DNA from 2 places in the Paenibacillus sp. GCM10023252 genome. Region 1 is predicted to be linked to the other one. Evidence: riboswitches for the same ligand, from Rfam matches in the RefSeq annotation. Region 1 holds a riboswitch; the other holds the start of a gene.

Region 1 (5,193 bases):
AAGTCGAGCTTCAGCACGTCGCCGTGGATAACCTCAACATGTGGCTGTTCGGCCAGTACATCTCTAAGTATCGGGATAAGTCGCTGGTCAATCTCCACCGCAGTCACCGTACCCGCTTCCTCCGCAAGCTGCTGGGTGAGTGCTCCGATACCCGGCCCAATCTCCAGCGCGCCCTTGGACTTGTCGAGCTCGGCTGCCGCTACAATGTTATGCAATATATTCTGGTCAATCAGGAAGTTCTGCCCCAGACTCTTCTTGAAGGAGAATCCGTACTTCGCTATGATCTCCTTCGTTCGCTTCGGTGTACCTACTTCAGCTGCCTTCATGCTCTCTCCCCCTGTTCCATCTCACGCAGCGCTTCCGCGAACTCTTCCTTGGAGATGCGGAAGCTTGTACAGCGCTTATAGAACTGCTTGCCATTAGCATATCCGATTCCGAGCAGCTTACCCATCCGCAGCCTGCGGTCAGCGGCCTGTGGGTGTACGATGAGACCTGCATCCATGAGATGCTCCCACGTAATATCCCCTGAACCTTCCGGCGCTTCCGTTCGAACATCCAGCAGAGCTTGCCTAATGGCTTCAGGTGAAGCATTCTCCACGCCGATATCTCCCTTGTACAACGCCTGCTCTTGCGGAAGGAACGCATGCTTGCAGCCCGGCACCCGCCTCGCGACAATCTTACGGATACGCTCACCGGCATGATCCGGATCTGTGAATATAATAATGCCCCTGCGCTGCTGGGCCAGCTCGATTCGGCGAAGCACATCTTCACCGATAGCCGAGCCATTCGTCTCTATCGTATCGGCCTCTACGGCTCGCTTAATCGCTGTGGTGTCATCCTTGCCTTCGACGACAATGATCTCCTTAATCACCAAGACCATTCCTTCCTTGTAACATGCAAAAAGAAGAGGCGTTGCCTCTCCTTATCATGGCATATTTGGCTGACAAATACGTATGAATAATTCACAAGCAGAATTGACTTCTCTTCTTCTCGAAGCCTATCCCCGCTCTAGCTTGCACTTGGCTTATTCGGACCTAGGACATAGACCGTGAAGCCCTTCTTCCTGCCGAACTTATTGGCATACTTGGTACTATCGAAGTACACGTCAATCTTGTTGCCCTTGACGGCACCGCCAGTATCCTCAGCGCGGCGGAAGCCTATTCCTTCGATATACACCCACCAGCCAAGCGGAATGACCTTAGGGTCAACCGCAATGGTACGGCCTTCCTGAACTCTTGCACCTGAAGCAGTAATGCCATAGCCCGGATGATTCACATCCTTGCCTGTACTTGCTACACCGGCCGAATAAGCGGTCAGTGTTACGTTCTTAATAATCTTCTTCGCCTTGAAAGTACGTCCGCCCTTGGTCATGGAGGTTGAACTTGCAGAGAGCACCTGAATCTTAGGCTGCTCCTTCTTCGTACCAATAGCAACGACCTGATTGACAGCGGCTGCGGATACGACCTTGTTCACTAATCTCTCCGACACGAGAACTCCATCCTCGTATACTTTCTCAACTTGTTCAACGACGGTTCCTTCTTTGCCGGTTTGAACCAGCTTCTCTTTGCCATGGGCAAGAGTAGAATCTTGTTTCTTCACGACAGTGAATGGAACTTTCCGCTGTGTCTCAGACACACGGGTATCCACTCGTACAACCGAGACCGTCATATTCGGCTCAATGGCTGTGCTGAGGGATGGGCTTATCTTATCTTGACTACGAACAGGAATATTGGATTCCTCGATCGCTGCCTGCACTGTCTTCTCTGTCGTGTACACCGTCGATGTCTTGCCGTCAGCCTTCACTAAGACAGCTACCGCATGGGTTACTTCGACTCGGTCTCCATCCTTCACTGTTGCATTCAGCGGGAGAGATACCTTGTCATGCGGTCCTATCGTGATAGCTTGTTCATCCAGTAGGCGTTGCAGGACCCATTGCTTAGTCTTCACAACGGTCTCTTGTCCATTCACTACTACGGATACGCTCTTATCAGCCGATCCGTACAACAACACCAAAAACATGAAAGTCATAGCGATTGAGATAATGGCACTTAGTAGAACCAAACGCAAATTCTCATGCTTCCATCGCAATGCGTTGGACATGCTGGATGATCGTTTCCCATGGGTCTCCTTCACTTGAGTAATGCCCACTTCATCGGTCCTCCTTCATAGCCTCGCCGCCGTGTGTTACGCATGATACATGACGCGACTATTGGTTTATTAGCGTGCAAGCACGCTTTCCAGGTACATAACCCTGCCCATACCTCCATGAATAACCCTATGTCGACGCTTTACGAGTTATTCAAAAATAAAAGAAGCCTTCGACAGAGGATCTGTTTCGTGGCTTCTCGGGTTGACACACGAGATTCATGGAAATGGATGCACGAGTTGATCGCTCTCTATAGACGCTTACGAGGTTAGCTGTCGGGTTCGGGCGAGAGAGCTGCCCTATCTGTTCCACATGTCCGTCCGGTCATAGACAGTAGAATCAGAATTCACCCCAAGAAGAATTCATGTGTTCACGTGCTGAGAAGGGTTCATTCCCTTGCTCGGATTATGTACACTTGGTTCCCCCGCTCTCCAATTCGGAGATTAAGCGTGACTGGAAATACAATACATTACTGATGTCCTGAAATGAATCATACCTTCCCTAGCCCTAGGTTGTAAAGATGCGATAAAATCCGATATTCACGAAATTTTAGGAAATCCATGCAATAAAACGCTGATTTTATGGGCAAAAATTAGTTTTATCGCCGGAAAGGTCTCAATTCCTCTTGATCTGAAGGGCTTTCACACAATACCAAAACAATTTTTTCCGTTTTCGGTTGTTATTTTTGCTATCTCTTCCAGAGATTTTCCTAATATTTCAGCTGCAGCCTCTGCGACGAGAACCACATAGGAGGACTCGTTCCTCTTGCCTCTTTTTGGATGAGGAGCCATATATGGGCTGTCCGTCTCGATTAATATTCGGTCAAGCGGAACCTTCCCGAGCACTTCCTTGGGAACTCTTGCATTCTGAAAAGTAAGGGGTCCGCCGAACGAAATATAGAAGTTCATATCGAGGCATTGCTTCGCGGTCTCCCAGCTGCCTGAGAAGCAGTGCATGACTCCCCCGACCTCCTCCGCATGCTCCTCCCGAAGAATGCGAACGACATCCTCATGCGCATCTCGGTTATGAATGACGATTGGCTTCTTCACCTTGCGGGCCAATCGAATCTGTTCTCTGAATACGCGCTGCTGAACATCCTTCGGGGAGGTATCCCAGTGGTAATCCAGGCCAATCTCCCCAATCGCCACAACCTTAGGGTGGGCACACAATTGTTCAATCCACTCCAGATCCTCAGGCTTCATGTCTATACTGTCTACTGGATGCCAGCCAACTGCCGCGTAGATGAAGTCATACTGCTCAGCCAGCTCCAATGTGGTCGGTATGGTATCTCGATTGAATCCTATATTGATGAGATGGCTGATGCCAGCTTCTGTTGCTCGAGCGATGATCTCCTCACGTTCGCCGTCGAATTTCTCCGAATCGAGGTGCGTATGGGTGTCCATGAATGAATAAGTCATGCGGGCATTCCTCCTGCTTATGAAGCCATGATGGGAAGCTGATTGAGATCAGCTTATCTGTTCTTATAGTAGCAAACCTTCTACCCGATTCCAAAAAGAGCCCGTATTCGTCCATCCAGCTTGTCCTTGGCTGCCTGAAGCGGCTCCTCTGGATAATAGAGGTGATAACGGCCTTGATGCAAGCCGGTTATGGAGCGGATAATGTCAGATTTTGCTGAGATTTCAGCGGTTCGATCTTGTCCGTCCAGCAGCAAAATCGGGGCTTTTTCTTTTTTATCTTCTTTATTCGAGTCTGGTCGATAGACATCGTAAGGCAGGTCAAATGGGAAGTCAATCTCCATATGATAGTCTGGATCAAGGCCGATACGCAGCCATTGCCTTGCAATCTCAGCCAACAAGGTTTCATCCGGCTCTTCAATGGTTATATACTTGTACAACCGTCTGTCTAAGAATCGGCAGCATAAGTCCGATAATAGAGGGTCTCTTTCCTCTGACCATTCCATGAAGGCTGTCTGAATGAGCGCCTCGTCGAGACGGTAATAATCTTGTGCGGATAGGGTCTGCCGAATCAGGCTGTCAATCGGTCTCGCCATCCATCCGAAGGTATAGCCCTGTTCGGTTAACTCCTTCGCTCGGCGGAAGATCTGCCTGAGTATAATCTCAGAGCTCCTTGTCACCGGATGGAAGTATACCTGCCAATACATCTGATATCGGGACATGAGATAATCCTCCACCGCATGCATCCCCGACTCCTTCACAACGATCTGGCCTTGATAAGGGCGAAGTACCCTTAGAATTCGTTCCAGATCGAAGGTTCCATAGTTAACCCCCGTATAGTAGGCGTCTCTGAGCAGATAATCCATGCGGTCCGCATCCATCTGGCTCGATACGAGGCTGATGACGATCGGCTTCGGATAAGTCTTCCGAATGACCGCAGCCACGCGGTCTGGGAAGTCCTCAGATACCTCTCGAAGCACCCGATTGATATCTGTTTCTTCTAATATAATACGGCAGGTCCACTCCTCGTGCTGAGTGTCGAATATCTCTTCTATGGAATGCGAGAAGGGTCCATGTCCAACGTCATGGAGAAGGGCTGCGCACAGCGAGACGAGCCTCTCTTCGCGAGGCCAATCCGGATAGCCGCTTCGCTCGAATTGAGAGATGATTTTACGGGTAATCTCATAGACTCCCAGGGAGTGAGAGAATCGGCTGTGCTCAGCGCCATGGAAGGTTAGGTATGAGGTTCCTAGCTGCCTGATTCTTCTTAATCTCTGGAACTCTTTTGTATTGATCAGATTCCAGATCGTCAGATCTTGTACATAGATATACTTGTGGACAGGGTCCTTGAACACTTTCTCTTCCGTAAGCGGCCGATTCATTGGTAATCACATCCCATTTGTTCAATTTTTCGACACACAATGTCGATTAAATGTCGAATAGTGTCGCATTATCATTTCCATTTCGTCGGATCTTGTTGTATTCTATAATAAGAATTTTAGCGCTTACTGTATAGTAAGACACTGAAAAAATAAGATTTTCACTCGTATTTTCATGGTTGACTAATCTGGTATAAGTTGGTATTATAGGTACTATAAAAAGAAAAACTATGTCGAATAGTGACGAATTTCA
Region 2 (5,193 bases), on a different contig from region 1:
CGGGATTGGTCTAGTATATGCGAATGCTCTCATTCCGGGAATGACGGAGCGAACGACAAGCTTGCTTGTCGCCTTCGGAGGTCTGGGAGGGGCGCTTCTCCCGCGCGCCACAGGGTGGGCGATGGACCGTTATCAGGCAGGTACGACGTTGTGGATGATGGCCTTCACGGTCACAGGCATGCTCGTTATTCTGCTCGTCCTGCTGGCATTAGGCAGGAAGCAGGGCCGGCAATTGGCCGGCCATAGCTAGCTGGCAAATAGAAGAAGCATGCGGGCAGGAGTGCCGGCATGCTTTTTTTTTTAAAATGATGCAAGTATTAGTGGGTGCAACATCCTTATATTGGCAGTAACTTTCACAGCGGATGAGCCGTCTTATAGTGTAGATGAAGACAACAGATCATGACAACGTCATTCACGTATGGGAGGCTTGCCAGTTATGCGTAATAAATCGATCTACCTATCATCAGCCTTGCTCTTGTTCCTGCTATGGTTCTGCTCTTCGTTATTCTACTCCACCGGAGAGGAGTGGTGGTCGGTCTATTCCGTGCAACATACGGGCTATAATACGTATCTGGCAGTTCTATCCTGGGAGCAGATGCTCGCGTTCGCAGTCGTGGCGCTGGTGCTAGCCTTCGTGCCGTATAAGATGATACTGAAGTAAGCAGATTCGGGAGGCGAAGGTGATAGGCACCCTTGGTTCAAAAAAAAGATACGGAAGACGCAGCAGCAGCCCAGCAACCCAGGAGCTCAGGAGCCCAGAAGGCCAGGAGGCCGGGCATGACAGTGTCTAGGCAAGTATAGTCTTGTACACTTCGATGGCCCTTGCCCGCGATGCCTTCACATCGACTATGGCATGGGGCTCTGGCAGATGAATATCCCGGTCAGACTGATGGGCGAGCTCCGGCAGCCAACGTCTGATATAGTCCCCGCTCGGGTTATGCGTCTGCGACTGCGTCACTGGATTCATAATACGGAAGTAAGGCGCAGCGTCGTAGCCTAGGGACGAGCTCCACAGCCAGCCTCCGCGATTGAGCGTGTTGTCGTAGTCGCTTAAGTGAAGGCGGAAGTGCTGCTCGCCTAGCGTGAAGGGACAGAGCAGATTCTTCGTCAGGAACATGGCGGTCACCATGCGCAGCCGATTGGGCAGCTCGCCCGTCTGCAGCAGCTGGGTCATAGCGGCATCAATGATAGGAACGCCGGTCTGGGCGGTCGCCCACGCTTCGAAGTGCCGATCCGACAGCGGAGACTGGTCGACAAGATGCTCGTACCGGAAGAAGTTCTCGTGGAACATCGCCTGGTACAGATAGAAGTCCCGCCATGCGAGCTGGCGGATCCAGGTGTCCGCGCCATAGCTTCCCTGCGCGGACTCATACGCCTCGCGAGCGGAGATCGCGCCGGCGTTCAAGAAGCGGGCGAGCCCGCTCGTGCCTGCGGCGGCGTAATCATCCCGCCGCTCCCCATAGGCGGACAGCCGCTCGCGCACGAAGCGGCTGAGCTCGCCCTGCGCCTCGGGCGCCGCGCCCGCTGCCGCGCGCTCGGCGCCTTCGGCGAGCGCTGCCGCAATGGCCGGCGGCAGCGCGAAGCGCGCGGCTACGCCGCTGTCGAGGCTGCCGACCGTGTGCAGGTCTCGGACCGTGGTGCGGCCCGCTGGCGCGTAGTGCTGCTGCATGTAGGTGCTCCACATGCGGTGGAAGGGCGTGAACACCTTGTAAGGCTCGGAGCGCCGAGCGAAGGTGTGGAACTCTTCGAGATCCGCCAGCGGAGCATCGGCGAGGGGCAGCCACTTGCGCCCGGCGTGGCGGGTGGCTTGCTGGAGCTGCTCATCGCGCTGTCTGGCGTATGGCGTGTAGTCTGCATGGACGATTACCTCGTCGATGGCTGGATATGCACCAAGGAGTGCTGCTGTAATGTCGGCAGGTTGCCCATATAAGAGATGAAGCGTCTGGCCGGCATCGGCATACTGGGCGATGAGCTGAGCTGCATGGGTTAGGAAGGATCGGCCGCTGTGAGCGGTGAGCCGTTCCTTAGTAGTAAGTGCCGGATCGAGGATAAGCAGATGTAGGCCAGGGTCCTTATGGTTGCGAATAATATAGTCGAACGCTCTAAGATCTGTGATTCGCAGATCCTTGCGGTGGGTAAATAAGTACATACACCTCGACACCCCTCTATTTTTTTGCTAGCAACATTGTTGAAACAACTCTACTACTCTCTCGTATACTCTACCATAACGTATCCAAGCGCAACAAAGCCGCATACAGCTTGTCCTGGCAGACAAACCGCAGCGGCTTTATTGTAAAAAATATGAGGACTACCATTACTTCGTTAGATGGCCTACTCGTCAGCGTACTTCTCGAATGTAGCGGTATTCATGACTCGGCGAGCAGTAACATAGTTATTTGTGTAGTAGGATTCGCTTAATTTGCTGATCGTCACACCCTTGCTGGATGATGAATGTGCAAATTTTCCGTCCCCAACATAAATGCCTACATGTGAGATTCCGTTGCCGCCTGTTTCGAAGAATACGAGGTCGCCTGCAATCAGATCGCTCTTAGCGATTTTCTTGCCAACTCCAGCTTGTGACTTCGACGAGCGAGGAAGGTCAATTCCCATCTTGTCGAAAACATAAGAAGTGAAGCCCGAGCAATCAAAGCCCTTCGTGGTCGTGCCTCCGTACTTGTACGGCGTACCAAGAACATCCTTGATAATGCCGTCCATCTTGGAATCTGCAAATGCGCTCCCAGCTTGGAAGGCGAGCAGCATCGCGAGTCCGATAAGCAGTGCTGTAACTTTCTTCAATGGTGAAGCTCCTTCCAATGCCTACGAGGTTAGCTGTGGGGTTCGGTTGAAGGATCCCTATGATTTATCCGGCATCTAGTCCCTAAGGAGGATGGTGCTGCCCAAAATCAATTCACCCAGTGTGGTTCCCCCGTTTCCATCAATCGGAATTCGGCAGTATTTTTTTGCTGGGCTAAATATTCGATCTTTTTCACAGTTCTCCTGCAAATGTTGGGAAATTCTAATAATTCTCATGTTAGGAATGAGGGGTGTAGGAAGCGCTTGCATTGTTAATATGTAGGGGAAAACGCTGAGAAGGCAGGCTGGATAAGGCATGTTGGGGAATCGTATGGGAGTTAATCTATCATTCCAAGATTCGACAATCGGGAGAAAAATGAGAGAAATGAAAGAGAGAAAAGACCTAGAGGCCGGTGGGCTTCTGGGTCTTTTTATTGATATTTAGATGGGGCCAGATGAAAGGAAGCCATTGAAGAGATGGGTTCCGCGTCCTTTGCTGCACTATCCCCTTCCGTCAGGAGAGGGGTAAGTTCTGCGTTCTTTGCTACACTATCCCCTTCCGTCAGGAGAGTGGTAAATCGGTGCAGTGAAGGCTGTTTTTTAAGGTTTGCATAGATTCTGAGTGTCTTGAAATCCAAAAATATGTGCAATTAGTTATTCCTGAACGAAGGGGATAGTGTAGAAAAGGAGAGAGAACGAACCCTGAACGAAGGGGATAGTGTAGAAAAGGAGCAAAAGAAACATAAGCGTGTAATAACCTTGCCTTGATCATGTGAAAATTAGCCAATGCCATCTATTGCATCGATGTACCAGGGGATGTTCTCCTAATCTTATGTGGCTTCCCTTGCTGGTTAGCTGATAGGGATGTAATTGCTCCCATTTTTGTGCCTCTGCCCATGCTGGTTAGCGGATAGGAGTGAATTTGCCCCATTCTGATACACCTACCCTTATTCGATAATGCAGCACAATCTTAATCTATAGAAAAAAAGATCTCTCCAATAAGGAGAGACCTAGGTAGTAACCGATTCCTTCACATTCTGTATTGTCGTAGAACTGTATCTCAGACGCAGCACCGTAACACTTCGCTGCTACCCCCGTCGGGACTGCAAGCAGTCGAGCTGCGCGGCGACCGTCCACACCTTGACGAGCGTGCGCACCAGGTGGAATCCCTGGTGCAGCACCAGCGCGAGCAAGCCCGCCCACACTAGCGATAAGCTGGTGACGAAGGCGGAGAGGCCGGCGCCGATTGCCCACATGAGCAGTGAGATGCCCGCATAGGGCAGGAAGTGGCGAAGCGCGGTCCACAGCGAGCCGAGTATGCCTCCCTCGCCGGACGCTGCGCCCAGCTGCATGGCGAGGAAGAGCATGTGTATGAGCACGGCCCATGCCAGCCAGCCGGCTGCGTAGGGAAGCGTCGTCTGCAGCAGCTCCGCAGACGAGCCGCTCTGAAGCAGCGCCCGCAGTGCAGCGGGCAGCAGCCACCAAGCAGGGGCGAGCGTCAGCAGCGCTCCTGTCCAATACAGCAGGCCTACCGGCTTCCAGCAGCGCCGAATGCCGAGCATGAACTGCGTGCCCTTGCCCTCCTCGGCATGGTGCAGCGAATAGAACAGTCCTGCGTTGAAGATTGGAGTGAGCAGCATACGGGCGAGTAGAATGCAGCCGAGAGTCCAAGCGTATGGCTGCAGCAGCTCGGTTCGCATGAGCTGGAACTGCGATTCCATTAAGAACTGAGAGACCGCCGTATTCGAAGGGTAGCTGTCGGGGAATCGCCTGAGCAGCGGTGCTACGACATCATCCACGAAGCGGTAGAGGAAGAATCCCCACATTAATTGGTACAAGAATAAGAAGATAATAATGGCAAAGTGCCGTACAGCCAGCTGCCACCCTCTGCGCATATGAGTCATCAGCATTATTACGTCCTCCTTCCACTAACCTGCGCTATACTTACCACCCAATTGCGCCTACGATGATCTCGAGCATTTTGGCCGCGCCAACACTCCATCTCGTCCGCTGCTTGCCCTCAATCTCGGCCTTCATGAAGTTGTTGATCTGCTTGTTGTCCAGCACATTCGTATGCTGAGGATCGAGCGCCGCCCACAGGAGCGGGGTGTTCTGAATAAGCTTGAACTGCATATGGGCCTGGGAGCCATCCCACTGCTGTGTTAACGCATTACCGTCCGCGAAGCGGAACTCGATTGGAATCGGACCATATGAGCCGCCGCGCTTCGACACCACGACCGTTGACTCATACACTCGCTTGCCGTCCTTCTCTGCAGGCTTCACCTGAATCGTGTCCACTGCGAAGTCCGCCATCTCATTCCCATACACATACTGGTTGAAGTAATTCGTCCACTTCGTCTTCGTCACACCCTCCACCACCTTCTGAAAATCCGAGGTCGA

Evidence for each region. A riboswitch is a leader RNA that binds a small molecule or an ion and turns the genes downstream of it on or off. The one in region 1 is predicted to bind cyclic di-AMP.
Region 2: it holds a riboswitch for cyclic di-AMP, as region 1 does, so the genes downstream of both, ACFO9Q_RS19185 (C40 family peptidase) here and ACFO9Q_RS10290 (ubiquitin-like domain-containing protein) in region 1, are expected to answer to the same signal.

The regions. Positions count from the first base shown of each region.
Region 1 covers NZ_JBHSHW010000018.1:8,960-14,152, reverse strand. Annotated here, with positions in the region: gene rsmA (16S rRNA (adenine(1518)-N(6)/adenine(1519)-N(6))-dimethyltransferase RsmA) at 1-326, opposite strand, end outside; gene rnmV (ribonuclease M5) at 323-871, opposite strand; gene ACFO9Q_RS10290 (ubiquitin-like domain-containing protein) at 1,009-2,148, opposite strand; cyclic di-AMP (ydaO/yuaA leader) riboswitch at 2,388-2,606, opposite strand; gene ACFO9Q_RS10285 (TatD family hydrolase) at 2,788-3,564, opposite strand; gene ACFO9Q_RS10280 (HD domain-containing protein) at 3,645-4,943, opposite strand.
Region 2 covers NZ_JBHSHW010000032.1:22,971-28,163, forward strand. Annotated here, with positions in the region: gene ACFO9Q_RS19170 (MFS transporter) at 1-250, shown strand, start outside; gene ACFO9Q_RS19175 (hypothetical protein) at 437-661, shown strand; gene ACFO9Q_RS19180 (FAD-binding domain-containing protein) at 788-2,149, opposite strand; gene ACFO9Q_RS19185 (C40 family peptidase) at 2,332-2,796, opposite strand; cyclic di-AMP (ydaO/yuaA leader) riboswitch at 2,800-2,962, opposite strand; gene ACFO9Q_RS19190 (hypothetical protein) at 3,882-4,703, opposite strand; gene ACFO9Q_RS19195 (M1 family metallopeptidase) at 4,738-5,193, opposite strand, start outside.